4 regions of the Paenibacillus sp. FSL H8-0168 genome follow, and region 4 is predicted to be linked to each of the others. Evidence: riboswitches for the same ligand, from Rfam matches in the RefSeq annotation. Region 4 holds a riboswitch; each other region holds the start of a gene.
The links. Region 4 has a riboswitch for thiamine pyrophosphate ahead of tenA (thiaminase II). Riboswitches for the same ligand answer to the same signal wherever they lie in the genome.

Region 1 (7,889 bases), 2.2 Mb from region 4:
GAGCGTATTACATCACAGATCGCTGATATTTTAAATGAAGCAGTCTCCGCTCACGGGGTTATGGTGGTCGTGGAAGGCGAGCACCTGTGCATGTGTGCAAGAGGTGTCAAAAAGCCTGGTAGCAAAACGGTAACGTCTGCGGTACGTGGTACGTTTCGTGATGATGCAGCGCAGCGCGCAGAATTTCTGTCGCTGCTCAAGGATTGATCGAACATCGCAAGACGTTTATGTGATGAACAAAAAAAGGGTGGTTTACGCATAGGCGTAGCCACCTTTTTTTGTTAACATCAGAAATAGAGACGACGGGATAGCCGCCTTAAAATACAATTAGCCTATGGATAACAGCTATTTTTACAGATAGGGGATAACGTATGGAGAATGTACATAGATCAACAGAAAAAACAACAGCTTTGCCTGAATTGCAGTGGTTTGAAGCGCCACTCGCGGCCACTCAGGAGGACGTTTTGTCTCCGCTGGCTTGGGAGGAGCTGGCCTGTCGGCAAGTAGGGAAAGGAGCTGCACCCATTTTGCATCTATGGCGGCATCCGTCAGCGCTTGTGATCGGTCACCGGGACCGCAGGCTTCCCTACGCCCCACAGGCGATGGAGCGAGTGCGCAGCACGGGAACCTCGGTATGCGTACGCCCCTCGGGTGGAGCAGCCGTCATGCTGGACAGGGGGGTGCTGAACCTGTCCTTGATCCTGCCGAATCCACAGCGGGCCATCAGCCTGCATGAGGATTTTCGGCTCATGGCAGCGCTAATTGCCGATGCGCTGGTTCCGTGGTCTGGCGAGGCGCAGACCGGAGAAATCCCCGGGTCCTTCTGTCCCGGGGATTACGATGTCAGCGTCCGAGGCCGCAAGTTTTGCGGCATTGCACAGCGGCGCCAAGCCAAGGCGTATATCATCACAGCTTTCGTGATGATTGAGGGCAGTGGTGTAGAGCGTGCACAGGCGGTACAGGAGTTCTATACAGAGGCAGCCGGAGATACGCCGGCGGGCGTGCAGCAGCAGAATTACCCTCGGGTGAATCCAGCAACGATGGGTAGCCTGGCAGAGCTGGCTGGAGTGCCATCTGTTGAGGCGTACGTGGCATCTCTGCGCCGTGTCGTTGAGAGCCGGACAGCCGTTTTACCTGCCGATGGCTGGCTGGTACAACCGGAAGGATTGACCGAACAAATGGCAGCGCTCAGAGAGCGATACGATTTGCAGGTATAGTTTGTCTTTAGCTTAGAAGCTTAGAAGGGTTGCCATCTCAGCTTGGAGGCTTGATCGTAGCGTGCTTCCACTTCAGGCCAGTTAACGACATGCCACCAGTCTTCGATATATTTGTTGCGTTCGGCCTGATGCTTTAAGTAATATGCGTGTTCCCACACATCAATCGCCAGCAGCGGAATGGACTCCCACTGAGTCAGATTCTGGTGCTTTTCGGCTTGCAAAATTTCAAGCCGTCCCGCGCGCGGACTCCACACCAGTATCGCCCAGCCGCCGCCCTCAACCTTCTCGGCCGCCGAACTGAATTGCTTTTTGAATGCATCGTAGCTGCCAAAATCCTTTTTAATCTGTTCAGCCAGCGGCCCGCTAGGGTTCCCACCGCCTTGTGGACTCATGATCGTCCAAAAAAGAGTATGCAGATAATGGCCTGCACCGTTAAATGCCAGTTCTCGTTCCCAATGCTTTACGAGGTCAAAATCACCTGTTTTTCGGGCTTCTTCCAGTTTCTTTTCCGCTTTGTTCAGGTCATTCACATAGCTCAAATGATGCTTGTCATGGTGAATACGCATCGTTTTCTCATCAATATACGGTTCAAGCGCATTATAGGGGTAAGGGAGCGGCGGTAGCCGATGTCCCCCAATAGGAACCGACCGGCCGATTGAGGTTTTTTCCGTTGCCGAAGGTTGCGCCTGGCTGGACTTGACGCCTTTAGTGGTCCATGCGCCTTCTCCCCTTATGCCTGCCTGCCGTTCTCGAAACGCTTCCTCTGGGTAATTCTCACCCTCTGTAGCTACATGATACAACCTAGCAGCCCTTGCGATGGAGCCAGGTTCCTGAAAGGGGGTTGTCGAGATCAGGAAATATTGGCTTTCATGTGCCGCGTGTAATACAATTCCGGCGGCTTTTGGCTGCTGACGCAATGCATGACTGTGCTCGCTTAGCAGCCCGAGCTGCCGTACATACTCCTGTGACTGACGGTTTGCGGTTTGCAGCAAATCGTCCAGTCGACGATTTAATTCTTGTGAGTCAAGCTGAGAGTTTGAGGCTGACTCTGACAATGGCATCTTTACAGATGATGATGCGTCTAATCCCCTTGACTGTTTTGAATGTTCAGTGAATTCGTGTGTATGTGCTTGTGGAGCAGCCGACATCTGTTTCCATTCCTGATGCCACGCCTGATCTGCCGGATCGAGCGCGCTCCGTTGCTCTTCAAGCAACTCTATGGCGGTGCGTTCCGTCTGTTCGAATACAGTCCGCCAATCATCCAGCAGCCGTACATAAGTAGGCTCCAGTCCCTCGGTAGCGGATTTAATCACTTCCACATGCCAACTTTCCTGCTGCTTCCAATGCCGAATTTCCTCCAGCACACGTAAGGGCAGAAAAGACCCATAAGTACTCAGCATCGTTTTTTTACCTCCCGTATCCTACTATGGCTATCCGGCCGATCTGGCAGATCTGCCCTGGATGCATACGTACCCAGTATATTCGCTGTCTCATCAGGAATATGTCTATGAACTCCCTTAATCCGGTCACATCTGTTACGTAAAACAATAAATACCCATGGAAAACGAAAAAGAAGCCCAGCTACGGCACGGGTTAAGTGTCCATAGACAGGCTTCTTCAAGGGGAAGAATAGAATACAGTTCTTCGAAAAATAATTCTTTACTTCGTAGTCGTTTGTTTGTGGGCATCAGCGATGGTTTTCTTGTCCTCCAGCTCCTGTACACTGCTTAGAAACGTCGATACCCGTCGCAAATATTCACGAGGGTGCTCTCTGAAAATAAGCTCATGTATCCCGTTTTTGACAATCCATACACTGGAAAGCGGGTTGGTTTGATTGGCAGCGAGCTTTTCCGCAATAGGATAAGGAGCTTTTTCATCCTGTGTACCATGCACAAACATGATCGGGAACGGATAGTTTTCCTTTTTAACCTCCTGATATGGAATCTGATGCAAGCTGGTGCCGTTCAAGACTGGAAACAGCAACTCCAGAATTTCCAAAGACGGATGTCTTGGCAGATTAATTTGATTGTGAATGTTATGGTACAGCGTATCCGGCTCCAGCAGGAAGGTGCTGTCCAAAATCATTGCGTCCACATCCTTGGTTTGCAAGCCCGCCTGAAGAGCGGTTCCTGCCCCCATGGAGAAGCCCCATACGATAATCTCCGACGAGCCGCGTTGCTTCGCAAGCTGAATTGCTCCGAGGAGCTGTTGGGATTCTGCTTTGCCTCCGGTTGCGACTGCTTTGCTGTTTTGTGACGCAAATCCATAATCGAACATGACCACATTAAAGTTCAAACTGTGGGCATAATGCGCCAGATCATACATGGGAATCCAGCTTTCTTCGCGGTTAGCCCCATAGCCATGACTGAAAATAATCGTTTTCCGCGATTGATCCGCCGGGATATACCAGCCTTGTACGATGCGGCTACCATCCTTGGCAGGGAAGCTGACTTCCTCATAAGGCATGTTTTTGGCCTGCATCGGATTAGAGTACAGTGGTGCAACGGTGGGATTCGTAAGTACCCATGCGATGTAAGCATGCAAGGCAATAAAACAAAACAACAGAAAAAAGACGACCGACAGCAGCAGAGCAATCACAACGTGCTTGAACCGCAGCAGACGGGGATTAAAGAGTGGGGTGGACGGCTCCTGAACAGCGGTCTGTAGCTGAGCGTTGCGCTGGGATGTCGAAATCATGTAAGAGCCTCCTTATATAAAATTGATCTTCGTTTCATAGAATTTAGGTATAATTCCACTTGAAAATAGTAGTGTAGGTCCGTATAGATACCTATTATCGTATGATGGGGATTATCCAAAGTCAACGCCTGAACCGGAAAAGTAAAAATGATGCAAAGAATTGTCGATGTTTGTTCTCGTTCTGTAATATGGTTGTCACAAAAACATCGGTTTACAGTAGCCGCGACTATTCTATATAATTTATGTAACCATGTTTCATAGTGTGAAACGAATATGGATACAAGAGGAGCGGTTCACGATGGAAGACCGTAAATTAACCGTTCGCGCTGTAGAGCGTGCACTTGATATACTGCTGTGTTTTACCGCAAATTCGGATCTTGGCCTGACGGAGATTGCCTCCAAAATTGGTCTACATAAAAGCACGGTTCATCGGCTGCTGACTACGTTGGAGGATCGGGGCTTTGTCGTTCGGAATGCCGAAACGGAAAAATATCGACTGGGCTTCCGCATTTGGGAGCTATCCACGCATTTGTCCCAAAGTGACGAGCCGGCGGTGCTGTTACAACCTGCAATGGAAGGACTACGTGACCGTCTGGGTGAGACGGTCAGCTTGTACTTACGGGACGGCAGCATGCGTATTCGCATACAAGCCGTGCAGAGCAATCAGGCGATCCGCAGGGTCGCGCCTGTAGGTGCGCGTATGCCGCTGGCTGTAGGGGCCTCCAGCAAGGTGCTGGCGGCCTTTATGCCGCCGCAGGAGCTGGAAGCCCTGCTAAGCGGGGATGAATGGCCGCCCTCAGTAGACCCGGAGGTCTATAAAGCCCAGCTGCAGGACATTCGCGAGAAAGGCTATGCGACCAGCTATGAAGAACGGGAACCAGGGGCTGCTGCTGTGGCAGCGCCAATTGTGAACCGGAAGGGACAGGTCACTGCGGCTTTATCTGTATCTGGCCCGGTCAGTCGACTTGCACCCGAGACGCTACATGACTTTGCTCCGATTTTGATCGAAGCGGCGAAGGAAATGGGGCTTATGCTCCCGTAACAAGAATGAACACAGTTGAAGCAAGCAGAGTGATTTGATGGGGAACGTCTCCTTGGTAAAGGGAACCTAAAAGGGTTGCCAAAGCCATAAATTTGAAGTAGTCTGGTAAGGAAGGCGGGATGTCTGTTATATCCGCCTCATGTGAATAGAAGTATCACAGTTACTGGGGGAGCCTGTAATGCCGGGCTGAGATGGAATCGTGCAAGATTCCGGACCCTTTGCACCTGATCTGGATCATACCAGCGTAGGGAAGTAATCGGCCATTGAAATGTATACGCGGCTGCTGTCTTCAGTGGCGCATTGGAATGGATTACTCCATATGCGTACTGTCTGGATAGCTGTCTCGTTAGATTAGCCGGTTCCCTGGGGAACCGGCTTTTTTGCATAGATCAGCGCCACCCTGGGAATGGTTCCGGATCGGTGTGTCATTTCATCGAAACGGGAGGAATGGACAATGAAGCCGACAGAAGCAGAAGGAACAAAAGGAACAGAATTGAAATCAGCAGAAGTAAGATTGGTAGGAACAAAAGAAGTTGAGGTAGAGAAGACAAACAGGGAGCAAGCCAGTGGGGTAACGCCCTTTCCAGGGAGCCGTAAGGTATATAGTCAAGGCTCACGGCCGGACATTGCCGTGCCAGAGCGCGAAATTGCTCTTCATCCTACACATACGCCGCAGGGCACGGAGCATCATGAGCCATTGCGTGTATATGATACAAGCGGTCCCATGACCGACCAAGCCTATCAGGTCGATATCCGTCAGGGCCTGCCTCCATTACGGCGAGCTTGGGCACTGGAACGGGGCGATGTGGAGGCTTACGAGGGACGCGCCGTCAAGCCGGAGGATAATGGACTGAAACCTGGCTCCAAACGGGAGACAGTGGAATTTCCCGGCGTGACCAACCGTCCGCTTCGTGCTTCGCAAGGGCGTACAGTGACGCAAATGCATTATGCACGGCGAGGGATCATTACGCCCGAAATGGAATTTGCGGCGATCCGCGAAGGGGTCGAGCCTGAGTTTGTACGGCAGGAATTGGCGGCTGGACGAGCCATTTTGCCTTCGAATATCAATCACCCGGAAAGTGAGCCAATGGTCATTGGGCGTCATTTTCACGTGAAGATCAATGCGAACATTGGTAATTCTGCGGTTACCTCCTCCATCGAGGAGGAAGTGGAAAAAATGACCTGGGCTGTGCGTTGGGGCTCCGATACGGTTATGGACCTGTCCACAGGCCGTAATATCCATACAACACGTGAATGGATCATTCGGAATTCTCCTGTACCGATTGGGACTGTACCGCTGTATCAGGCACTTGAAAAGGTGAACGGCGAAGCAGAAGCGCTGACGTGGGAGCTGTATCGCGATACGCTGATTGAGCAAGCGGAGCAGGGAGTGGACTATTTTACAATTCATGCGGGTGTATTGCTGCGATATATACCGATGACGGCGAATAGAATGACGGGAATTGTATCCCGGGGCGGGTCGATCATGGCAGCCTGGTGCCTTGCGCACCATCAGGAGAATTTTTTGTATACGCATTTTGAAGAAATCTGCGAAATTATGAAAGCCTATGATGTGGCCTTTTCTCTCGGGGATGGTCTACGTCCAGGTAGTATCTATGATGCGAATGATGAAGCACAGTTTGCAGAGCTAGAAACGTTGGGCGAGCTAACGCAAATCGCATGGAAGCACGATGTTCAGGTTATGATTGAAGGGCCAGGACATGTCCCTATGCATAAAATCAAAGAGAATGTGGATTTACAAATGGAGATTTGTAAGGAAGCTCCTTTCTATACCTTGGGACCGCTCACGACGGATATTGCCCCCGGATATGATCATATTACTTCAGCCATCGGGGCGGCGATGATCGGTTGGTTCGGGACGTCCATGCTGTGCTATGTTACGCCTAAGGAGCATTTGGGTCTGCCCAATAAGGATGATGTCCGCGAGGGTGTCATTACCTACAAAATTGCGGCACATGCTGCCGATCTGGCGAAGGGTCATCCACGGGCGCAGCAGCGGGATGATGCTTTGTCCAAGGCACGCTTTGAGTTCCGGTGGCGGGATCAGTTCAATCTGTCGCTTGATCCCGAGCGGGCCTTGTCTTACCATGATGAAACGCTACCGGCAGAGGGCGCCAAGGAAGCACATTTTTGCTCGATGTGTGGTCCCAAATTTTGTAGTATGCGCATCACGCAGGACATTCGCGCCTATGCAGCGGATAAGGGGCTGAACACTCAAGAAGCAGTAGCTGCCGGGATGCGTGAGAAGGCAGAGCAGTATCGGGATGGAGGTCAGTAAGACGAACGTGTGAGTTTAGGAACAAATGAATTAAAAAAGCCGTGGTTCTCTACAGTCGATGTAGGAAACTACGGCTTTTTAGCTTATGTAAAGCGGATCATGCAACCGGATAAACGGCGCCTTATTTTTTACCCATTTTTTCATTTAAAATGTCCTGAAAGCTGAGCTTCTTTTCCGAGCTATCTTCTTTCTTCTGCATACTCACCGCGTTGGCACGTTGGTATTGGTGGTGAAAGGGCATCAGGGTGTGGACGGTTAAGTTCATTGTATTCATGTAGGTCATTCCTCCAATTCCATATTGTCAAATTCAGATTGAGTTGCTTAGAACGTCTGTATAGGACTATTTGTATGTACTTGATGTCGTAATGCTATGTAGGTTGCTTGGTAATGTTTCAATCATTATACCCACATTTTTTCAAAGTAAAACGCTTTTGACATAAAACAGGAAGATGGTCATATGTGTCCAAAATGTCGATTAGGAGGATGGTCGTTTTAGAGGAAAATGTGCCTAGGTCTAAAACAAGGGCTAGAGGCCCGTTTTCTTAGTTTAGTAGTCGGGATTGTGTTTTTTTGTCGAATAACCTTGTAAAAGGAGAATTTTGCGGAATCCAAGTCAGGATTGAGGCAGTCTGGT
Region 2 (7,889 bases), 2.4 Mb from region 4:
TCTCTTTTTTCGCGACACCTGCCAGCTCCAACGACATTGCCACATTTCCACTGACCGTCCGATTGTGAACAAGATGATAATGCTGAAAAATCATCCCTATCGATCGCCGCGCTTCACGGAGACGTTTTTCCGGCATGCGAGTCAAATCTTCCCCGTTTACAACCACGTTTCCCTCATCCGGCCTTTCCAATACATTCATCAACCGGAGCAACGTAGACTTACCGGCACCGCTGGCACCTATGATACCGTGAATTTCCCCCTCCTCCACTTGAAGGGACACGGATTGAACCGCATGAAATTGGCCGCTTGAGGTGGTATAATGCTTGCTTACCTGATGCAGCGTAATCATGAAACTTGGCCTCCTGATGATCCATTTCTGCGGGAAAATGTAATAAGCCCGCCAGCCCGGGCGGGTCTGTACGAGCCGTCAATTCCCATTGCATTAATATACCACAGAGCAGAAAACGGGCAAAGCATTTTGACAACAATTAACGTACATCCCATACCCCTACATAAGGAAAGCGGATACCGAATCCCCAAGCCAGCGTAAGTATTACCACAAAACAGAAAATAAATAAAATATCTACAGCCGAATAGCCAATCGCATAATAATACGTGCGCTTGGTTTCATTAGCAAAACCCTTGGCTTCCATGGCAATAGCAATTCGCTGCGCACGCCGGATACTTTGAGCGAGCAGCGGAATCGCATATCTGCGGAGTGTGGCATACATATTCCATTTGGACACATGCTGATGTAAACCTCGAATACGGTGTGCTTGTCTCAATGCCTGGAATTCCTCCACCATCATGGGCATCAACCGCATGGCTGCCAAAAAGCTGTACGCATACTTCGGAGAGAGCCTCCATTGCTGCATCAGTGAATAAAAAAGGTCCACCGGACGAGTCGTTAAACCAAACAGCAACCCTACCGCAGCCATACTCAGCGCACGAAAGCCCAGATGCATGCCTCGGTAAAAACTTTCCTGCGTCACATGGATCAAGCCCCATGACCACCAGGTCGTCACCCCTTTGCCGAACATCATCATGCCCGTTGAAGTTGAAATAAACACCAATATAAAGGGAGAACCGTACAGCAGCAGCCTCTTCCATGGATGGCCTGACCAGACAAGCAGCAACAGCATAGAACACGCAACATTAAACATGACATTCGGATCATGAATGACTATAACGACCACAAACAGTATGGAAAACATAACGAGCTTTAAGCCCGGATTCACGCGATGCAGCCATGTTTTATGATGGGGAAAGGTCAGGTTCATACTGTAGTGCCCCTTTCTGAATCCGCCATATATCGGTACAATATCGACGAACAATTTCCGGGTCATGCGTGACCATCACAATGGCCGTGCCTGCCGCTCTCAACTGCTCCAACATATCCAGCATGACAAAGGTATTACGCGCATCCTGACCAAAAGTCGGCTCATCCAGCAGCAGCACTTCCGGCTCACGGATCATGGCCGTAGCAATACTCAACCGCCTTTTTTGGCCTAACGAAAGCTGATACGGATGACGCTCGTCCAGCCGCTCCAATCCGAACTGTACGAGCATCCGATCCACCCGCTCCCGGCACTGTTCAGCACTAAACAAGCTCTTGGGTAACGAATACTCTAGTTCCTTTCGTACGGTATGCGCTACGAATTGCAGCTCGGGATTTTGAAATGCGAACCCGATACGCTCTGCCAGTTGTTCTGTACTGCCTGCCTCAATTCCGCGCACGCTATAACGTCCCTGTGTGCGAAGTAAGCGCATCATGGAGAGCAGCAGCGAGCTTTTGCCAGCCCCGTTTTCACCGACCACGCCAATCCAGTCGCCAGGCTTCACCTGCGCATGCTCCACATAAATCACTGAACTTAAACCGCGGAGACCACTAAAATGTTCCAGCTCCAGCAAATCAATCCCCGCACCGTTCTGTTGTGTCACTGATTCACTCCAACGTGGCGAAGACGATTCATTCCATACTCCCGGGTACCACACGCCGTACTCAGACAATGCCTGCCGATGCACATGAAATACTTCTTCTGCCCTTCCATCCGCAATGATCTCCCCTTGAGCAGAAAGCACCACAATCCGATCCACATCATGGACGATTTCATTAATTTTATGCTCTACGATCACCAGCGTTTGGTCTACCGAAATGTTGCGAATGGTGTCCCAAACCTGTGTGGTGCCTTCCTCGTCCAACAAAGCCGTGGGCTCATCCAGAAAAAGCACTTCTGGCTCCATAGCCAGCACAGACGCAATCGCCAGACGCTGCTTCATTCCCTGTGACATGTTGCCAATGGGCATGTGTATATCATCCGTCGATAGACCAACCTGTATCAGCAGCTCGCGAATACGGGATTGCATCTGTTCCCGGGGAATCTGATTATTTTCCAACACAAAAGCCAGTTCCTCGTCTGCATATGACATACAGAACTGCGTATCAGGATCTTGAAATACAATACCTGAGACACTTGGGATTACAGCAGCATCGCATTTCATGGGCACTTCTATCGTGCGTGGAATCAGACCGCTTAACACTTGGAGCAGTGTTGATTTACCGCATCCACTCGGTCCCAGTAGCAGCAGCTTTTCCCCCTTGTGGACAGACAAAGACATATTGTGAAAAAGCAGCTCTTGCTCACCGGGGAATTTCAACCGTAGACGGGTGATCGAAGCCACCACATCTTCGGTTGCCCGGCTCATCAATCCAGCCCCTTATAATCTTGTTCCGTTGCAGGTCTCAAACTTCGTGTAACTCCGGTTACCTCCAATGCCTTAGCCAGATAGAACGCGAATACCCCGGCAATCACAATACTGCCAATCATCCGAAATCCAATATACAAAACATAGTTCCAGGTCGAAAGCTGATCAATATACCCGTAGCTGAAGTCTAAAATCAGAGAAGCGACAGCCGCCCCAGCCGCAGCTAGCGAAGCAACCCATAGGTTTGCGTTTCGATACAGAAAAGCCGCAAAAAACAGCTCCGCTCCCAAGCCTTGCAGCAGGCCATAGTACAAGGTGGACATGCCCCATTCGCTTCCCAAAAAAGCGCTGACCGTTGCCGCTGCCACCTCTGCCAAAATCGCAACACCCGGCTTGCGAATGATGAGATAAGCAAACGTGCCTGCCATAAACCACATGCCATACATCAGTTGCTCGGCGTGTAGACCAAATGGTTTCATCAAATCATAGGCAGGTCCCCATATTTTGTAGACCAACCCGAACACAACAGATATCACAATCGTGACCAAAATATCAGTCAGCTTCAACCCTTTGGACGCTCTTACAGCAGTATTCATTATTGCGTGCTCCCCTTTTTCCTTATAATTGGCCTCTTGGCCATAAAAAAAGCTTGTCTGGAGCTGAATCTCCAGGCAAGCTTTATGCGCAGTAAAAGGTGAAGCACCATACAAAACATCATTCGTCGATATGCCTTATATAACCAGTAGTCTAAGCTACTACACTGATACCAAGCCAAAGTCAGGGTCAAGGTAAAATGCTAGGACATACATTGAATCTATCGACAACCGCAAAACAAGCGGCATTCCTGTATAGTGTTCTTGGTTTCTCTACGCTGGCATTACCCAGATCAGATTTCACGGTCAGTGGCAAGGGCCACCCTCTCAGCCTGACTTTCTCAAGCTCCCGACAATGCTCTTTTAATTCACTATAATATATACCACATCTATGGCTTTGACAATCCTATAATCCGAAGAAACGTTTGGCTGTCTCCGTCGTCGCGATTTCGATCTCCATCATGCTTCGACCTGTACATTCGGCAACCGTAGCAGCAATATGAGCGAGATACACGGGCTCATTACGCCCTTCTTTGGGCTTCACGGGCAAATTACGCGGGGTCAAAAATGGAGCATCCGTTTCAATCATCAGACGGTCCAAGGGAATATCTCTGACCAGTTCACGCAGATGTTTGCCACGCCGTTCGTCGCAAATCCAGCCGGTGATCCCGATATACAGTCCCATTTCTACATACGTATGCAATTCCTGTTCAGTGCCAGTAAAACAATGCACTACCGCTTTATCGACAAGCCCTTGATACTCCCGAAGCATAGCGACAAGGTCCTCATGTGCATCTCGTTCATGCAGAAATAACGGCATATTCAGCTCACACGCCAGTTGGATTTGCTCCCCAAACCATCGACGCTGCACATCACGTGGCGAAAAATCACGGTTATAGTCCAATCCGCATTCCCCTATGGATACGACCTGCGGCTGACCCGCCAGCTGGCGGAGCTGCTGAATCGTGTCTGCGCTGCAGTCTTTGGCATCATGGGGATGCACGCCAGCTGTCGCATACAGCTTGCCCGGATAACGTGCTGCATACTGAGAAGCCTCCCGACTGCTGCGGACACTGGTCCCGGTAATAATCAGCGGTGAAATCCCTACAGCCGCGGCTCTCTCTACCACCTGTTCCCGATCTGCATGAAACGAACGGTGCATCAAGTTCACACCAATATCAATTAACGGTGTACCCCTTTCCATCTCAATCCCTCCTTCGCAAACTACAATCTCGGATCAATCGGCTCCGATTCCAGCGATAGCGCGGCAAGGACGCATTCATGAATACGATCTACCGTATCCTTGCGGACAAAACGTTCCACGCCTTCCATACCAAGCGCTCCTTCCATCAGGGCATGACGCTCCTTTTTGTTCGTTCGACGCTGCTTCAGACGCTTTAAATTCTCAGGGGCAAGATAATCCATACCGTAAATGATGTGCAAATACTTCCGGCCTCTCACCTTGATTGCAGGCTGAATCATCTTGTCCCGATTTTTCATCAAAAAGCGTTCCGGCTTGATCACAATCCCTTCATGACCATCCTCTGTCATCTCGTTCCACCAGCGAATGACCTCTTCCTCGCTTGCTTCGTCCGTGATGACACGATACTCTGTCTCCATAAACAGGGAAGACAGCCCAGCCAGCTCCCGGTTTTGCTCCATATGCCAAGTATGAGAATGGTCGAAAAAAGTCTTTCCGCTGTGTGCTAGCGTATGAAACGGTGCGATACGAATTTCATCCAGACCGTCCACATCCCAGCAATATTTTTGAAAAGCCTCTTGAAAGGTTACGGCATTCGCGTACTTCTGCTCCATTTCCTCCAACCAGTCTCCAACCTCTCGGCCTGCAACCTCTGCCTGCTTCAGCTTGTCTACCAGCTTACTGCGATCCAGCAGAGCTGCCTCCCCCACATGTGCATACTGTGCAGCAATCAGTTCCCGAGCCTTGAGATTCCACGGTACAATTTCCGCATCCAGCAACACAAAATCCGTCTGGTTCCGATCAAAATATCCAGCAGTCCGTAGATCCACATTCAGCTTCTCCAGCACTTGCTTCCCAAGGCTTTGTTCAAAGAAGGCTCTCCCACTCCGACTGTAGATCGTGCCCAATGTCGGGTACCCCACATATTGAACAGCAGCCTGTTCGTTTTTGAATAATAGTAGAATCGCTCGGCTACCCATATGTTTTTTCTCGGCCACCATCGTTTGTACTCCTTGCCCGCGATAATAAGCCAGCGCCTCACGTGGATGCTCCAGATATCCTTCCTCTGCAGACACCGCTGGAGCAGGACTCATGGTTGGTGGAATATACACCAGCTCCTCCATGGGTACAGTCACATGTGACACGGTATCTATAGCGGATTTGATCCATTCTCCTTGCACGCGCACTTCGCCATACGATTCCGTCAACACACTATAGCCGGCGATGAGCTTGCGTAAATTCGGCGGGGAAAACCGTTTTCTCTGCCACCGGACAAGTGGGCTATCGGGATCATTCGCATAATTCTCATGTGCCGGAACGCTGACAAATTCCTTTTCTGGATAACGATAAGCGGTCAGCATACCGCCAAATACCACACCCTGATCAATATTCACCGTCTGGTTCACAAGGGTAGGCTGCGGTCTCGGATCATGTCCCCATACTACTATTTCTCCTGATTCATGGTCTACGAACCAATCCTTACGGATCGGTTTTCCGTTCGCATCCTGCCCCTCCGTATCTCCATAGCGGCAATAATCAGAAATACGTGACGACTGTTTGCCAATAAAATGATCCTTAATCCCGGCATGAGCCACGACCACGTGTCGCAATCCATTTCTGCCAAAAATAAGATGAGAGGGTGCATGTAGCAGAAAATCCCTCAGCTCGCTTCTAAGCTGTTCCGCCGCTGCTTTGCCCGCTTTTTGTTCATACTGGGCCAGTTCCTCTGCAAATCGTTCATCCCCATGACTGAGAGTCACCTTTCTTCCATCGAGGTAACGGCCGATTTTCCAGCCATGATTACTGTCAATCATGTACGCTAGTCCGGCATCCACGTGCTTTTTCCAGAACTGCACCGCTTGTAACGATTCTGGGCCACGGCTCATTACGTCCCCGACAGATACCAGTCTTCTGCCATCTGGATGATGGTATAGTCCTTCCGTATCTTCCGTATATCCTAGCTGCTCTATCACTTCCAGCATCTCACGGTAGCACCCATGGATATCACCAATGATGTCAATACCTGAGCCAATCTCATGAAATAGTGGCTGCGCACGGCGAACAAAGCTCATTTCTTCTATATCCTTAAGGATATAGCAAGCGTTAAAGCCTTCCTCGCGGATACCACGCAGGTTCCGCTTTAACAGCTGTGCCTGCTGCTTGACCCGTTGGCGGCCACGCGGATGCTCCCTGCCTAAATCCCGATCCAGCAGCACAGCTTCGGGTACATCCAGTACCCAGGCCATAACAGGAACATGCGCCTTGGCTGCCAGCTGTACATATTTTTGACGATCCTCAGCATACAAATGGGTGGCATCCACAACCGTCAGTTTATTCAAGCGACAGCGCATAGCCAGAATCGTATCCATCGCCTCAAACGCCTTGGCTGACATTTGCTGATACTCATAGAACAGTACGTCCGATTCCAGCCTTGGAAGTCCACTCCAGTCTATAAATTCCGTATCTCCGACCAGCTTGCGAAAATGATCCGAGGATACCACTTCTGTCTCCAATAGAATCCCTTCGCTCACCAGCCTGTCCAATAATGTGGTTTTGCCACTGTTGGAGGCCCCAACCAACACAACCAGTCCAGCATGCGGTAAATGAATCGTACGTTTGGATGAATTGCTCATGCTTCCTTCTGCTCCTTTCTGCGCGTAAATATAGCCATTTGGGTCGGTTTTCCAAAGCCTTCGACCTCTTCTCCGATCCCCTTCAGCGCTACCGAATAAGGAGCTTCCGCAATCCACTGCTCACATCGTTCCTGAAACTCGCTTCTACTCCATTCAAAACGATGATCGCCATGCCGCAGCTCTTGCTGATTCATACGATACACTTCATTATATTCACGATTGGGAGTCGTCACGATCAGCACGCCTGGCTGATACTCCGTCACAATCGTCTTCATCACCCGGTTCAGACGATGCTCATCCACGTGCTCAATGACCTCACATAGAATCATCACATCTTTGCCCCGCAATTGTTCATCATAATAAAAGAGAGAGCCCATCATGGGTGTAGGACTGATCGCGTCGGCATGCCTTTCCAGCTTGGCAAAACGCTCCATGGCTCTCACCTGTGCATACGCAGACGGCTCCACCGCCCAAATCTCTTCAACGCCCGTCATTCGAGCCAGCCGAGCCGAAAGCTTCCCTTCCCCTGAACCAAAATCTACGATTTTCTGTCTGCGAGGCAGCTTACGAATCACGTCCATAATGGCTTGGTATCGCAGTTCATTCAGCCGTACAGTAGGCTGCTGCTTCCCTTCCTCCTGTGGCTGTTCTTGCTGTTGAACCTGTTCGTGCTTATCCTTTTGAGCTTGGACAGTATCCTTTTCAATGTATTTTTTTGTACCTGTTGTTTCAGCAGAATCAGATTGCTCAAATCGC
Region 3 (7,889 bases), 1.8 Mb from region 4:
AGGAAACGGGCTTGCGCCCACGTCTTCCGCTGTCCGGTGTTTTGCATATGAACGGCTACGACAAAAATCAGACGATGAAAGCTGTAGAGGTATACGACCACACATCAGCCGAATATTTGAAGGAGCGTACGGGCGGTCAACGCTCTACGCCATGGTCTGAGCAAATGGCCGCGAGACTGACCGAGCCAGCACGTTTGCAGTTAAAGCCATTTTTGGAACAGAAGGGTTTCTTGAAGCAATAAAAGCTGAGTACTGACAAAAAACTCTGTAAAATATAAGAACCTCCTTATTTACGCATGATGAAGTTCCGCGTAAATAAGGAGGTTCTTTGCTTTGGTTGCATGTTGTGGTTGTAAACCTTCCAGTGAGTAAATAGCTGGTATCCTTTATCAATCAGATAGTGAGTAAAAACGTCTCGTATTTTCATAAAATAATTGACGGACGGCAGATTCATCTTGATGGGTCAGCTTGCTATACGCGCGAATGACGTCGGCAGCCATCCGTGGATGTGTCTCTTGTCCGGTAAAAGGCCCCTCGAACGGCCAGGGACCGTCTGTCTCTGCCATGATCTGATCAGACGGATACTGTCTTGCCAAACTGCGGATCTCTTCTTCGTACAGGAGATCCGGTGTGAAGGAGACATAATAGCCGTTCCGGGCCATACGTTCGGTTGTGGCGGCAGAGCCTTTAAACCAGTGAAAATGTGCCTGCGTGACGCTGTGACGTTCCAGAAGGTCACAGGCGATGTCTGCGTCCTCATAAACGGCGTGCAGGACAATGGGCTTGTTATGCTTGCTTGCAAACTGGATAAAACGCTCCAGCAGCGCTATGTAGGGAGCGAGGTCAAAAGGTGAACCGCTCTGTGAGGCTTCCAGCCGATTGTAATAGGGCAAGCCGACTTCACCCACGGCGACCATCTGCTGTATATGTTCGTCCATCCAGTAGAATAAGAGGTCAAGCTCAGCTTGCGGGGGAAGAGCCTGTTCGGGATGAAAGCCAAAGGCTGGTCGTACCAGCTCGGGGTAACGCTTGGCTAACCGTAGATTGGCTCGGCTGGAGCCCAGATGCATCGACACGGCTATCACGGCTTGGACGCTGCTATCGGCAAGTGAAGTGAGCAATAACTCCTGTTGTTCAGGCGGGTAGCTGTCTACATGAATGTGCGCGTCGATTAATGGAGCGGGCTCAATTGCGGTCAAATCCAAGCCTGGCTTTGTTTGGCTGTTCCATTTCAATGCACATCGAACTTTTACGTCACTCATGTCGATTCAATCCATCTTCCGGGATATTCTTGTGGACGCTCTGAGCATTTTCCATGTTGGCGTCCAGTTTGTACTTTTCCTCGCGCATCCAGCTGGTCATGGTCCGCTTCCATTCAATAAAGAGCGGATCGAGGGTGATTTCTTCCCTACGCGGGCGGGGAAAAGGGACATCTACGACATGCACCACCGAAGCAGGTCGCGCCGACAGCACATAGATGCGGTCGGAGAGCAGCAGCGCTTCTTCAATGCTGTGGGTAATAAACAGCACAGAACGGCGGTTCTTCTCCCACATGCGTAATAACCATTGCTGCATGTCTGCACGTGTCAGCGCATCGAGTGCGCTGAACGGCTCATCCAGCAGCATTAATTCCTGCGGGCTGAGTAGTGCTCGTAGAAAGGCTGCGCGCTGTTGCATTCCACCAGACAGCGTATGTGGATACGCCTTGGCGAATTTACCAAGTCCAACCTGTTCGAGCCATTGCAAGGCTTCTTTGCGACGCTCGTGTTCACTGGTGTACTGAGGGGGGACTGCTGTAGTTTTACGTGGAGCATTTTCCTGCCCAAGCAGTACGTTGTCCAGCGTGGTGCGCCACGGGAAAAGGGCGGGCTGCTGCGGCATATAGCTGATATGCCCACGTTCACCAGTCATGTCCCGTCCGTGCATACGGATACGTCCCTGCTGTGGTTTGAGTAGCCCGCCGATGATGTGAAATAGCGTGCTTTTGCCGCTGCCTGACGGACCGATGAGGGAAACGAATTCTCCTGGATTGACTGTGAGGGATACATCCTGCAGAACGGGCAGTAAGCTTCGCTTTTCGCGGAAGGCAAGGCTGATCCCGTCCAATTCCAAAGCAGGAGGAGCAGTTGAAGGACTCTGTTGTTCCCCGGCTCGTTGTTCATTAGCCACGTTGTGTGATGATAAGTCAATTGGATGCAGACTCATACGCGCCACGTCCTTTCTTTGCTGTATTTAATTCAAGGAGGAAGCTACTCTCGATCGGGTTTCCAGCGAACCAACCATTTCTCCAGTAGTAAAATAACCACAAACATGAGTAAGCTGAGTGCGACAATAATGCCGATGGCAGCAAAAATGAGGTCCGTGCGATAGGCCGATTTTTGCAGCAGCATATAATACCCAATTCCTTCACTAGCTCCGATCCATTCGGCAATGATCGCGCCCATCACACTGTAGGTAGCAGCAATTTTAACGCCAGAAAAGACTTGCGGCAGGGAATGTGGCAGCTCCAGCTTCATAAAAATAGACATGCGGCTTGCACCCGACATCCGCATATAGTTCATCATCGTACGGTCTGTTCGAGTCAGCCCGTCCATGGCCGCTACAGCCACGGGAAAAAAGCATACTAAGGTAATGACCATGAGCTTGGGCAGCACGCCAAAACCAAACCACACCATGAGCAGCGGACCCAGAGCGATGATCGGAATGTTTTGGCTAAGGATCAAGAGCGGGTATAGAGCAGATTTGAGAAAAGGAATGGTATGAAGAACGATGGCGATCAACAGTCCCGTTGCTGTCCCTATTGCGAATCCCGCAAGTGTCAGACGAATCGTAGCCCATGTATGGGCTCCAAGCAACGCCGATTGCCCCATGCCCTCTTGTACGATTAGAGATGGAGCTGGCAGTAGCCAGGATTCAATATGTAAATAGGAAACCGCCCCCTGCCAGGCCGTTAAAAAGAAGAGGACCGCCACAAGGGGCGGCCATACGCTTTTCCACCAGGATGCGTTCTTGCCTTTCGGATTCATGGGCGATATTTCTCGGTCAGCTTGTTCATGCTGATGCCTTGTGGGTTATGTGCGATTTTGATCTGTGAAATGACGCTGGGACTGCCCGCTTCCGTCAAAGCCTCGTGCATTTCTTTAACCACTTTCAGCAACTCGTCGAGCTCGCCCTCCATGGTCGTATCCAATGGATTCACCTGATGTTTGACGCCGGAGCGCTGAATGACCTCAATCGCCTTATCTACATACGGGTAAGAGTCCTCGTTATTAGGAGTTTTAGGGATTACTTGAATACTGAGCAGTGTGTTAGCCATGAAAATTCACCTGTCCTTTATTGTTTAAGTTATAGGAAAATAAATTGGTTTAAGGCGGGGGAGACCGCTTCGCGTTTCATTTGATCTTACGATCGCTGTTGCCTTGGGATTCTTTGAATTAAATTTTAAAGGTAAAAATCCAACGGCAAAGGCGAACGCTTCGCTTCTCCAGATTCAAATGAACCGCTACGCTGCCAACTGCCTTAAAAGCACCTTATTTTTAAAGCCAGGTTGTACGGTATTTTGTATTTTTCTCACATAAGCGTACCTGCTTTTGCGCTTAGACACTATGAGACTAAAGAATAAACCAAGTGGAACGAGAACGAAGTGGGCGGAATGGTGCTGTACAAGCGTTAACATTCGCCTTTGTACCCAGATTTCAACTTCTGGATATTCATAAAAGAAATCTGGGTACAACAGCGATGGGAGGCACCATCCGACTGCGTAGTGGCGCTTCGTTCACTTCTTTAGTTCGGTCTTATTTTGCGTTTTAACAAATGATCAGCGCTTGGGCAAGAAGTCGTTTGTGAAGGCTTTATCCACTTCCAAAGGCTTGCTGAGCAGCTTGCGTTCGTACATCCAGTCCGAATAGTTTTGCCATACCTCCGCTTTTTGCACACCCCATTGCGCGGCATCGTCTTGATAACGCGGGCTTAGCCATTTTTGGCTGGCAAGTACCAGTTTTTTATCCAGCTCCGGTACAGCTTTGCCTAAGATGTGCGCGGCTTCTTCTGGATGGGCGATAGTGTATTCATAGCCTTGTGCGGTAGCGTCCATGAACGCTTTGACCAGTTCTGGATCATTTTTTATTGTCTGTTCGTTGCTCACAATTACAGGTGTATAGTAATCGAGGCTTTTGGAATAATCTTTTACATACAGCATATCCAATGGCTCACCTCGAAGCTGGGCCTCAATTCCGGTCCATGCGTAGAAAATCCAGGCAAAGTCGATATCCCGCTTCACGGCTGTAAAATAGTCTGCATTGCCCATGTTGACGATCTTCACTTTGCTCACATCGCCTTTGTCTGAATCCATGATGGATTTCATGACCGCTTCTTCTACGGGAGAGCCCCAACCGCCGTATTTTTTACCTTCAAAATCTTTCGGGCTCTTAATTCCGCGATCTACCGGGGCTGCGAAGCCTGAGGTATTATGCTGAATCACTGCAGCGATGGATACAAGCGGCACGCCTTGCGTACGAGCCTGTGTGATGCCTTCTTGGTAGCTGATACCAAAAGGTGCAGCATTAGAGGCAACCATTTGATCGGCTCCGCCTGAACCAGGTTGAATAATTTGAACATTCAAACCCGCTTTTTCGTAAAATCCTTTGTCCTTGGCAACATAGAGTCCCGTATGATTCGTATTGGGTGTCCAGTCGAGCACGACTTTAACATCTTTGAGCTCCTCTGCCGGAGTAGACGTTTGAGTGTTGGTAGCGGGAGCCGCTTCTTGGGATGTGGAGGGACTTCCACCGCAAGCGGTCAGGGTCAGGGCCATGAGCCACAGACTGATCAGTCCCAGGCTTAACATTTTCATGCGCTTCATCGTTGTGTTCTCTCCTTTAATTACCCGTTATCCGTCCAATCAGACAGCTTAGGTTCCCCATTTTCATAAAAATAACATCTGTCGGACGCGATCTTTCCAACAACTTAATCTTCAACAAAAAAGCGCCCCGAGGTTCCGGGACGCTTGCGCTTGTATATACCAAAGTAAGGGATGGTCCTATGTAAAAAAGGCACATCTTGCTTAAGCATTCCTACGCTGGCATTACCCAGATCAGGTTGTAAGGGTCAGTGTCTTGGGACACACTCTCAGCCGGCCGATTCCAGCACCCCTGGCATTGTATGGTTTAATGGGTTCATTTATTCGGGTTTACTACGACGATTATATGCCTTGAATGCGGGTCTGTCCAGCATGGAGGAAGAGATGACGGTTCATTTGCCGAACGACAGGGTACACTTTTACTGTGAGCTTTGATCTGAAAATGAGCATGCATCAATCCGATCTGATCGGGTCATGTTATTTTCAGAACAGCTGCGCAGGTAGGTTCAGATGGGCTGGTGCCCAATGGCATGGCCGTAGAGAATTCTAATTCGTGAAAAGGAGTTGTTGTACTGTGGGTAAAACGGAAACATTGGATCGCAGCCAACTAGAACAAGCCATTGTGAAGGCTTTGGATAACAACAAATTTTGCTCGTTAGGTACGGTAGAGGGTGGCAAACCGAAAGTACGCTATATGGCCCTTTTTAACGATGGAATGAACATTCATCTGGCGACAGATCGCAAAACGCATAAAGTGGATGAGCTAAAGGATAATCCGAATGCTTATCTGCTGCTGGGTTATGAAGTTGGCGGTACAAAGGAAGTCGTAGAAGTGGAGGCTACTGTCCAGATTACAGCTGATGAGGGGCTCCGCAAACAAGTGTGGAACGATTCCTTGAAGGAATGGTTTTCCGGACCGGATGATCCCGATTATGTCATTCTGGACGTGAATCCGACTCGCATTGAGTATGTGGGTCAGCAAACGGAGCGCCAAGTGTGGAATAAATAATGAGAATATAAATGGATAAACCAGTGAATCTCCGAGTTTTTTAGGAGGTTTGCTGGTTTTTTATTTTTGAGAAAATTAATTATTTTTTCATAAATAATTTAAGTAAATGACTACTCTTTTGCGTGGCGTTGGATTAAAATAGAAATGGTGGGTTCAAGGCTTACATATATGTGCAAAAGTATGTATATGAGGCATACACCTTAATGAGGAGGGGTATATTTTGTTATTTCGTAAAAATTGGTTTAAAGGGTTTACAGCAGCCGTTGTAGCTTGTAGCATGCTGGTGTTTTCGGCCGCTCCATCCTGGGCAGCTAGCGATTCTCGCGATAGCGCTACGGTGAATTTGCGGATCATGGAAACAACGGATATTCATGCGTCGCTGATGAACTATGATTACTATTCGGACAAAGAAACCAACGAATATGGCTTGGTTAGTACAGCCAGTTTGATCCAGAAGGCACGTAGTGAAACAAGAAACAGTATGCTGTTCGATAACGGTGATTTGCTGCAGGGCAACCCATTAGGCGATTATATGGCCAGAAACAAAACCTTTGAGAAAGAAGGCGGTGTCCATCCGGTCTACAAGATGATGAATTTGATGGGCTATGATGCAGCTACAGTGGGCAACCATGAATTCAACTACGGTCTCGACTTTCTGGAGAAGTCGCTCAAGGGAGCTGATTTTCCTTATGTAAATGCGAACGTTTATGTTGATAAAGAGGGCCAAGCTACTAAAAATTATTTTACCCCTTATCAGATTCTTGATAAAACAGTAATGGATGAGAAGGGCGAAGAGCATACACTCAGAGTGGGTGTCATCGGCTTGGTCACACCTCAAATTATGCAGTGGGATGAAGCCAATTTAAAGGATAAGGTCGTTACAAAGGATATTGTGGAAACAGCCAAAAAGTTTATTCCTCAAATGAAAACAGAAGGGGCTGACATTATTGTCGTGCTTGCACATACAGGCTATGAAGATGTGCCGCAAACGCCAATGATGGAGAATGCCGTTAAATATTTGAGCAAGGTGGACGGAATTAACGCGATTCTGTTTGGGCATGCTCACAAATCTTTCCCAGGTCCAGATTTTAAAGATATGAGCGGGGTAGATCTGGATAAAGGAACCATTAATGGCGTACCAGCAGTAGAAGCTTCTTCATGGGGCAAGGATCTGGGCATTATTGATCTGAGCCTGGAAAAGAAAAACCGTGAGTGGAACGTAACCAACTCTCAGTCTCAAGTGCGTCCGGTTGTGAGTACCACCAATCAGGCTACGCAGTTTATTCCTGATTTTAAACTGGTTGATGCGATTAAAGAAGAGCATCAAGGAACGCTGGATTATATTCGTCAACCTGTTGGAACAACGACTGCACCGATTACCAGCTATTTTGCATTAGTGCAGGACGACCCCTCTATTCAAATTGTGACGAATGCACAGAAATGGTATGTTCAAAACCATCTTAAAGGAACTGAATACGAAAAACTTCCCGTATTGTCGGCAGGCGCTCCATTCAAGGCCGGCGGTCGAAACGGAGCCGAGTATTACACCAACATTCCTGAAGGTACGGTAGCGATTAAAAATGTGTCCGACCTGTATGTGTATCCGAACACGGTTCATGCTGTAGAAGTGACCGGTGCTGAAATTCAGGAATGGCTGGAGTGGTCTGCGGGTCAGTTCAACCGCATTGATCCAAAGCAAACTGAGGAGCAATCGCTGATCAACAAAGATTTCCCAACCTACAATTTTGATGTCATTGACGGTGTGAATTACCAGATTGATGTAACTCAGCCTGCACGATATGATGCCAAGGGAACTATTATTGATTCTTCAGCTCATCGTATCAAGGATCTGCAATACAATGGAAAAGCGATAGATCCTGCACAGAAATTTATCGTGGCCACCAATAACTATCGTGCTTCCTCATCCAAACTGGCCAACCCAGATGGCAAACGAATTGTGATGGCAGCACCGGATGAAAGTCGCCAGGTCATTGTTGACTATATCCGTACGAACGGAACGAT
Region 4 (7,889 bases):
TTGTTTGAAGCAGCGGGCTAAGATTCTGATTAATCCGGTTTACGGACAAGTCCGTGGCTGCCTCCAGCGCTTTAATCAAGGCATTCGTACCATCGTAGCTGCCATCATCAATGAGATAAATCGAACCTTCAATAATATGGCTGCGGATAAAGACCTGCAATCGTTCAGCAAAGGTTTTGACATGAACAAAACGTTGCTCTTCGTTATATACAGACAAGATAAATGCAATATGTTGGCTTTTGGTCGAATACTCGGGATAGAGCAAGCTTTGTATTTCCGAGAGCATTTCTTCGTTGTCATTGGCTTGCCAAAATAGCAGCCGCAAACGACCTACTCCGATGATTTGCACCATATGCTGATCACTGAACGGAAATGTTACATCCGTCACCAGTAACAATGGCATTTGCGGAAATTGGCTACGGATCTGATTGGCTTTCCGTACTGCCTGCCCCGGCTCCCTATAATCAATCAGGCAACAACATGCGTTCTCGTAGACTGAAGCTGCCTCCGTGTCCTCGCACTGTATAAATTGGTAAAAACAAATCACATTGGGATAATCAATAGCCCTGTCATTATCGCTAAAAATGGCTATAGGTCCCTGCACACAAACCTCTCCTTTTCCTCCGAATAGTTCTATTTTGTTGAAAAAGAATTAAGAATGTTTGCTTATAGGGATTAAATTAATGTCCAAATGCTTCATATTTTCTTAACAAAATAGCTGACACTCCATGATATATATGGAGATAAGAGAAGAAAAACTAATTTTCATATTTGATAAAAACAGAGCACTTAGACCTGATTCATTAGAACCAAAGTCATCAGGAATGGTTAGCGAGTCTATATTGAAAGTTAGTTCTTTTATATCGTTAGAAAGAAACAAATATGGTTATTTTGTCATAGATAAATGCAAGAATAAAACATATTTGCACGTCCATACTATGGACAACATGTCATCTTTCGTTATGAATAGTTATGAAAATGAAGAGAAGGAAGGTCTTTCTATGGAAGCATTTTATGTCAATCGCGATGGGTCATTATCTACTCCATTACGGGGAAAGGATGTGTTGGCAAATCCCCTTTTGAACAAAGGTGTCGCTTTTACAGAAGAAGAACGCAAGGAGCTGGGTTTGGAAGGAATCCTTCCTCCAACCGTCCTTTCATTGGAGAAACAGAGCGTACGGGCATATCAGCAGTTTCTGGCACAACCCACCATGCTGCGAAAAAATGCTTCTCTCAACGACCTTCACAACCGAAATGTCGTACTCTACTACCGGCTGCTAACCGATCATTTGAGTGAAATGCTGCCCGTAGTCTACACGCCGACCGTAGGAACCGCGATTCAAGAATATAGTCACGAGTACAACCGCCCTGGAGGCATATATTTGTCGATAGATAACCCGAATGGCATTGGACAAGCATTCTATAATTCCGGTTTGAGCGGCCATGATGTGGATCTGATCGTCGTGACAGATTCCGAAAGTATTTTAGGGATTGGTGACTGGGGAGTCGGGGGGATTAACATTGCTATCGGCAAGCTTGCAGTGTATACGGCTGCGGCAGGCATTCATCCCGGGCGGGTGCTGCCAATTGTACTAGATGTAGGTACAAATAATGAAAAGCTGCTGAATGATCCACTGTACATCGGAAACCGCCATAAACGGGTTCGCGGAGAAGCCTATAACCAGTTTATTGATACTTTTATCAGCAAAACGTTAGCGCAATTCCCAAAGGCGCTTTTACATTGGGAAGACGTGGGCAGCGTAAATGCACGCCATATTATAGGAAAATACGGTCAAAGCATACTCACCTTCAACGATGATATACAAGGTACAGGAGCGGTGACCTTGGCTGCGATTCTTTCGGCGGTGGGTGTCACCAAGACTCCGCTGCGTGAACAAAAAATACTTGTTTTCGGCCCAGGGGCAGCAGGAATCGGTAATGCTGATCAAATTCGGGGTGCTATGATCGAGGACGGCCTTTCCGCAGAAGATTCCTTCAAGTCCTTTTGGGCCTTTGATTATCGCGGGCTGTTAATGGAAGATATGGAAGACGTATTGGAATATCAGAAACCGTATGTGCGCAAAAAGGATGAAGTCAGCTCATGGACCCGGTCGGGTGACGGCAAAATACCACTGCTAGAGGTCATCCGTCAGGTGAAGCCTACGATATTGATTGGAACTTCCGGTGTAGCAGGTGCCTTTTCTGAAGAGATCATCAAGGAGATGGCAAAACATGTAGAACGCCCGATCATTATGCCCATGTCCAATCCTACAAACCTTGCAGAAGCAGTACCCGAGGATTTGATCCGGTGGACCGATGGCAAAGCACTGATTGCAACCGGAAGTCCTTTTGAGCCCGTCACCTATAACGGTACGAAATTTGAGATTGGACAGGCGAACAATGCCTTTGTTTTTCCGGGACTGGGTCTGGGTGCGATTGTGGTTAAAGCCAAAAGGATTACCCCTGCGATGTTTACAGCGGCAGCAGTTGCTGTTGCCAATGGTGTAGATTCGAATACGCCTGGCGGTGCGCTACTCCCTCATATCCGAAAATTACGCGAAGTTTCGTACGCTGTTGCGATTGCGGTTGCAAAAGCCGCGATACAGGATCAGGTAGCTCAGGCGCACATTTCAGATGTGGAACAAGCTATACGAGATGCAATGTGGAAACCGGAATATGCCAAGGTCAAAGCTGTGGAAAGTGTAATTCATCACCCTCACTAAGCTCAAAACACCTAACTAGAGGAAATTTCATATTTTGCACACTATGTTTGACATAGCGTATGAACGTATGTACAGTAATAGTCAAAAGAATAGAAGTCCACTAGGGGAGCCGCTATGGCTGAGACAAGAACGTATCTTGGACCCTTTGAACCTGATCTAGTTCGTACTAGCGTAGGAAAGTGGAGCCTTCGTATATAAGGTTTCAAGCGTTTTTTGCGTATTGGGCCTATTGTTGAAGCCGCTCCCATTTTTCCGGGGCGGCTTTTTAGCGTTGTTCCGGAATTATATTCTTACAGGACTTCTTGCTCTTCAATTTGATGGAGGTGGGGAAATTGAGTTTTACACAAGAACTCCGTCGGCAGGCGGACGGCATTTTTCAAGCGATTTTTGAGCACCCCTTTGTGAGAGGTATTGCTGAAGGAAGTTTGACAAGGGGACAGCTGATTCACTATGTAAAACAGGACTTTGAATATTTGAACGCCTACATGCGGATATACGGCATCGCAATCTCCAAATGCACCAATCGGGAGGATATGGCTGTATTAAATGAACAAATCTCTTTTATTCTCCACAGCGAGGTTCATCCGCATCAAAATTTCTGTGCTGTCGCAGGGGTGACCTATGAAGAGTTGCAGGGATATCCGCTCGCTCCGTCGGCTCATCACTATATCCGTCACATGCTGACGGTTGCGCATGAGGGTAGCCTGGGCGAGATCTTGGCTGTGCTGCTGCCATGTATGTGGACGTATGCCGAGATTGGTCGCAGGCTGCTGGATGAAGTAAAGCCGGATGAGTCTCATCCGTTCTATGAATGGATTGGCTTCTATGGAGACCAGCTTGATGATACAACACTCAAGTTCCGAGAACGTGTAGATGCTTGGGCGAAAGACGCAACGGCTGCTGAGCGGGAGCGGATGATTGAGCATTTTATACTGAGCTGCCAGCTGGAATATAAGTTCTGGGATATGGCTTATAAGCAGGAAGAATGGCCGGTCCAGATGCAGGCAGCGGTCTTGGAATAGTCAGCCTGGCGATTCGATGCGTGAAGTACGGTTAATGCCCTGTTGAACCACCAACTATAGAGAGGATAATCATTATGAGTACATGGAAAAAAAGTTATTCGGATCTCCTGACGAAGGTACAAAACAGCAAACCCCTCGTTCACAATATGACCAATGTGGTAGTCACCAACTTTACGGCCAACGGTCTGTATGCATTGGGCGCCTCCCCGGTGATGGCCTATGCACCTGAGGAAGTAGCAGATATGGCAAAAATAGCAGGCGCCGTCGTGTTAAACATCGGTACACTGAACCGCGAACTGGTGGATGCCATGATCATTGCTGGACAATCGGCGAATGCACACGGTGTTCCGGTGCTGCTAGATCCGGTCGGTGCGGGAGCAACGAGCTTTAGAACTGAATCGGCACTGCGAATCCTGAGTGAAGTCAAAATCTCATTGGTGCGGGGCAATGCAGCCGAAGTCGCACATCTTGTTGGAGAAGCGCGTGAGATTAAAGGCGTAGATGCCGGTGACAGTGCTGACAGCGACCATGTCGATCTGGCAATTCGGGCTGCTCGAACGCTCAATACGATGGTTGTCATTACTGGAAAAGAGGACGTCATCACCGATGGGGCCGAAGCACGAATGATTAGCGGCGGAGACGCGCTCCTCACGAAGGTAACCGGAGCAGGCTGTCTGCTGACCTCTGTGTTAGGTGCCTTTGCAGCTGTTGAACCCAACCTGCTGCTCGCAGGTACAGCAGGTTTGGCATTTTACGGTGCAGCAGCTTCTCGAGCCGCAGCACGTACCGCAGAGCTGGGGCCCGGCAGCTTCCAGATTGCCTTTCTCGACGAGCTGGCCAAACTGCATACAGGTTCACTAGAGGGGCATGTCTCGATCCATGAAGCCGGAACAACAGCAGCAGGTGGTGCGCGATGACAGACGTTCGTGTACCCAGAGCGCTGACGATTGCTGGTTCGGACAGTGGCGGCGGGGCTGGAATTCAAGCTGATCTCAAAACCTTTCAAGAACTTGGCGTGTACGGCATGTCGGCTATTACAGCCGTTACCGTACAGAATACCTTAGGAGTCCACGGCGTATATCCGCTACCAGAGGAAGCAACAGCAGAACAGATCGAAGCCGTAGGATTAGACCTTGGAGTGGATGCCCTGAAGACTGGTATGCTGTTTAATGCCGGCATCATCCGTCTTGTGAGCGAGCAGATCCGAAAGTTCGGCTGGAAAAAGGTCGTCGTCGATCCCGTGATGATTGCCAAGGGAGGCGCTGAACTGCTGCAACTGGAAGCGGTGCAGGCTTTGAAGGACGACCTGCTCCCCTTGGCACTGGTCGTTACACCGAATATCCCGGAGGCGGAAGCCCTGACAGGGATAAGTATCCATACGATGGAGGATCGCCGCGAGGCTGCGAGACATATTAGCAGTATGGGACCAAAATTCGTTGTGATCAAGGGTGGCCACGCTGACGAGAGCGAGAGCAGCGGACAAATTGTTGACCTGCTTTTTGACGGAACCGCCTTTATAGAGCTGAGCGGCAAGCGAGTACGGACTGTCCATACACACGGAACAGGGTGCACTTTCTCGGCAGCGATTACCGCGGAATTAGGGAAAGGGATGTCTGTACCGGAGGCTATCTCGAATGGTAAAGCCTTCATCCAGGCGGCGATTGAGGATACGTTGTCTCTGGGACAGGGACACGGCCCAACCAATCATTGGGCCTACCGACGTCGTCAGGAGATGCTTCTATGAGCGGCAGAATATTGTCAGAGGTGGTGCGCCGCCATCTACAGATATACCTGGTGCTTGGAAGCGTGAATTGCCTCGCGGAACCAGGCTGGGTCGTGCAGGAGGCTCTGGCTGGCGGGGCAACCATGGTCCAGTTCCGAGAAAAGGGTCTCGGCGCGTTAACGGGCGTTCCTATGTTCGAACTCGCGCGCCAGCTACAGGAACTGTGCCGTCACGCTGGTGTCCCCTTCATCATCAATGACAATGTGGAGTTGGCTCTTGAACTGGACGCCGACGGTGTTCACATCGGTCAGGACGATGAATCCGCCGATTCCGTCCGCGAGCGAATCGGAAATCGAATTTTAGGCGTCTCCGCCCATACCATTGAGGAAGCACGTCGAGCCATCCTGCAAGGTGCTGATTATCTCGGCGTCGGGCCCATCTATCCCACCATCTCGAAAGATGATGCCCATGCCGTACAGGGACCGGCAATTTTATATGAGATGCGTAAAGCGGGAATTGATGTGCCGATTGTTGGAATCGGAGGTATTACAGTGGACCGTGTTAAGGAAGTCGCACGTGCAGGTGCAGATGGTGTAGCGGTGATTTCAGCCGTGACACAGACAGAGCAGGTTAGAGGTGCGGTCAAGGAATTAAAGAAAAATATGGTCTCATTTCTCAATGATCCGATCTACATGTTTGATATTGATTCAACAGATCATCCAGCTTTTTAGATTGTTCTATTACTTTGGGATGTGTTAAAAATCCATACTTTTTCTGGACCTGGTACAGTTTCTTCCTAGCCCTTTCGACACAAAGTAAAGTCACACTTTGATTCATCAGCATGATCCCTCCTATATGTCATATTTTATAACAAAAAGACGTTTTTTGGATTTTCAAATGATGCGCCTAACAAAAAAAGAACATCACAAAAGTTTGCATAAACAGCAAAGCCCCAAAATCCACGTAAAAAAGCCTCCGTCCCCCCGAATAAAGCGGGACCGAGGCTCTTTTTCATAAAAAGATTCAATGAATATTAGAACATACAACCTAACCGTTTTAAGCACCTCCAATTTGTACTTGAGGCGTTATTCTTTGATTTTGGTTATGCGACTGAACAGGCATTGATAAAATAAACAAGAAGCTAGCTGCGCTGACCAGCAGAATCATTTTTTTCAACATTGTCTAACCACACCTTTTCTAATAGTTTGAAATACTCTTCCCTTGTTTCGGGAAGCGCATGTGCTTGGAAATGTGCAAAAAGTCCCGTACAGTTTATAAAATAAGTCTCATTATTTAGTATGTGGGCTTTTACCAATGCATATATTAAGTGTTTAAAGCCATCATTGAACATTCCCCGTCTTAAATAGTAATAAGCCAGTTCATAACCAAACCATGCAAAATAATCCGGCATCACTTGTTGGGTGTACATATCAGTAGATTGTGATAGCAGAGCAAAAGAATTAATCTCCACTTCAAAACGTGAAAGGACATCATTGATATCTATTGCATATCGGTTAGCAGCTATCATAACGTTCAGCAACTTGGATAGCTTTTCATTCTCGGTAGTGATTGATGTGGATGCAATATATTCAACATAATGAGGAAGCACATTCGTATCTCCAGATAGGAGTTTATTTACATAAGTATTACCTTCTGCCCAATGCTTGAACAAGTTGACCCAGTGTTGAGTTTTCTGGTCTGTCTCGATCACCCAATCTAAATCTGCGTAGGCATTTGTAAATTGTAATGCTTGCTGATAATCGCCTTGGGCTTCACAGACACTCGCACACAGTAAATCAGCATAGGTAATGTACACAAACATCGGGCGACTCAGCCTCTTTTCAGACTCCTCCCACTCTCGCTTTTTCTGTTGATGTTTCAAAGAATATTGGATCTCCGCTTTGGCTCTCATTTTTCGAGCAGTTGCATCGAGCTTGTCCCATTCACGCAGAGAACGATACACATTCGCCAAATCTTTTAACGCATCGAGTTGATCTATTTCATTCAGACGTTCGACAAAGGGTTCAAATCGTGTAGCCGCCTTGAGATTTCGGATCTGATTGTTACCCACCTGAATGGTAAACAGACGATACTGACAGATAGCCAAACGTTCAGAATGCTGGTACTTCTCGCCTTCCGCAATCCCTTCGTAGAGCAACAATGCAGCATTGTGCCGACCTTGTGCGAATAATTTTTCTGCTGCATCAAATAACTTTGGGGAATATAGAAGGTTGTCCATAATATGTCCCACTACAAGCTGGATAGCATCCAACTTGTCCAGTTCCGCACAGCGAAACAACAACGGCTCAATTCGCCTCCAATCCGGGGAACGCTCAATGATGTAGTTATCTATGTATAGTTCGTAAAAAAAACCTTCTGGTAGTCCCATAGCCCAAGTGATTCGATCAAGCTGATGTATAG

Region 1: another riboswitch for thiamine pyrophosphate. It lies ahead of thiC (phosphomethylpyrimidine synthase ThiC); the one in region 4 lies ahead of tenA (thiaminase II).
Region 2: another riboswitch for thiamine pyrophosphate. It lies ahead of MHI21_RS04865 (ECF transporter S component); the one in region 4 lies ahead of tenA (thiaminase II).
Region 3: another riboswitch for thiamine pyrophosphate. It lies ahead of MHI21_RS02400 (ABC transporter substrate-binding protein); the one in region 4 lies ahead of tenA (thiaminase II).

Annotation. Positions count from the first base shown of each region.
Region 1 covers NZ_CP151948.1:862,636-870,524, forward strand. The annotation lists gene folE (GTP cyclohydrolase I FolE) at 1-207, shown strand, start outside; gene MHI21_RS03965 (lipoate--protein ligase family protein) at 372-1,217, shown strand; gene MHI21_RS03970 (Fe-Mn family superoxide dismutase) at 1,238-2,617, opposite strand; gene MHI21_RS03975 (alpha/beta hydrolase) at 2,877-3,914, opposite strand; gene MHI21_RS03980 (IclR family transcriptional regulator) at 4,213-4,956, shown strand; TPP riboswitch at 5,112-5,224, shown strand; gene thiC (phosphomethylpyrimidine synthase ThiC) at 5,411-7,255, shown strand; gene MHI21_RS03990 (hypothetical protein) at 7,377-7,529, opposite strand.
Region 2 covers NZ_CP151948.1:1,057,738-1,065,626, reverse strand. The annotation lists gene MHI21_RS04880 (ATP-binding cassette domain-containing protein) at 1-349, opposite strand, end outside; gene MHI21_RS04875 (energy-coupling factor transporter transmembrane component T) at 489-1,280, opposite strand; gene MHI21_RS04870 (ABC transporter ATP-binding protein) at 1,255-2,706, opposite strand; gene MHI21_RS04865 (ECF transporter S component) at 2,706-3,302, opposite strand; TPP riboswitch at 3,551-3,662, opposite strand; gene MHI21_RS04860 (TatD family hydrolase) at 3,706-4,503, opposite strand; gene MHI21_RS04855 (polynucleotide kinase-phosphatase) at 4,524-7,133, opposite strand; gene MHI21_RS04850 (3' terminal RNA ribose 2'-O-methyltransferase Hen1) at 7,130-7,889, opposite strand, start outside.
Region 3 covers NZ_CP151948.1:516,744-524,632, forward strand. The annotation lists gene nfsA (oxygen-insensitive NADPH nitroreductase) at 1-242, shown strand, start outside; gene MHI21_RS02375 (TatD family hydrolase) at 390-1,262, opposite strand; gene MHI21_RS02380 (ABC transporter ATP-binding protein) at 1,255-2,205, opposite strand; gene MHI21_RS02385 (ABC transporter permease) at 2,250-3,026, opposite strand; gene MHI21_RS02390 (MTH1187 family thiamine-binding protein) at 3,023-3,316, opposite strand; gene MHI21_RS02395 (hypothetical protein) at 3,628-3,810, shown strand; gene MHI21_RS02400 (ABC transporter substrate-binding protein) at 3,818-4,861, opposite strand; TPP riboswitch at 5,053-5,162, opposite strand; gene MHI21_RS02405 (pyridoxamine 5'-phosphate oxidase family protein) at 5,433-5,867, shown strand; gene MHI21_RS02410 (bifunctional 2',3'-cyclic-nucleotide 2'-phosphodiesterase/3'-nucleotidase) at 6,088-7,889, shown strand, end outside.
Region 4 covers NZ_CP151948.1:4,487,368-4,495,256, forward strand. The annotation lists gene MHI21_RS19760 (glycosyltransferase) at 1-604, opposite strand, end outside; gene MHI21_RS19765 (NAD-dependent malic enzyme) at 1,002-2,723, shown strand; TPP riboswitch at 2,816-2,918, shown strand; gene tenA (thiaminase II) at 3,056-3,745, shown strand; gene thiM (hydroxyethylthiazole kinase) at 3,820-4,662, shown strand; gene thiD (bifunctional hydroxymethylpyrimidine kinase/phosphomethylpyrimidine kinase) at 4,659-5,489, shown strand; gene thiE (thiamine phosphate synthase) at 5,486-6,199, shown strand; gene MHI21_RS19790 (aspartyl-phosphate phosphatase Spo0E family protein) at 6,144-6,311, opposite strand; gene MHI21_RS19795 (helix-turn-helix transcriptional regulator) at 6,610-7,889, opposite strand, start outside.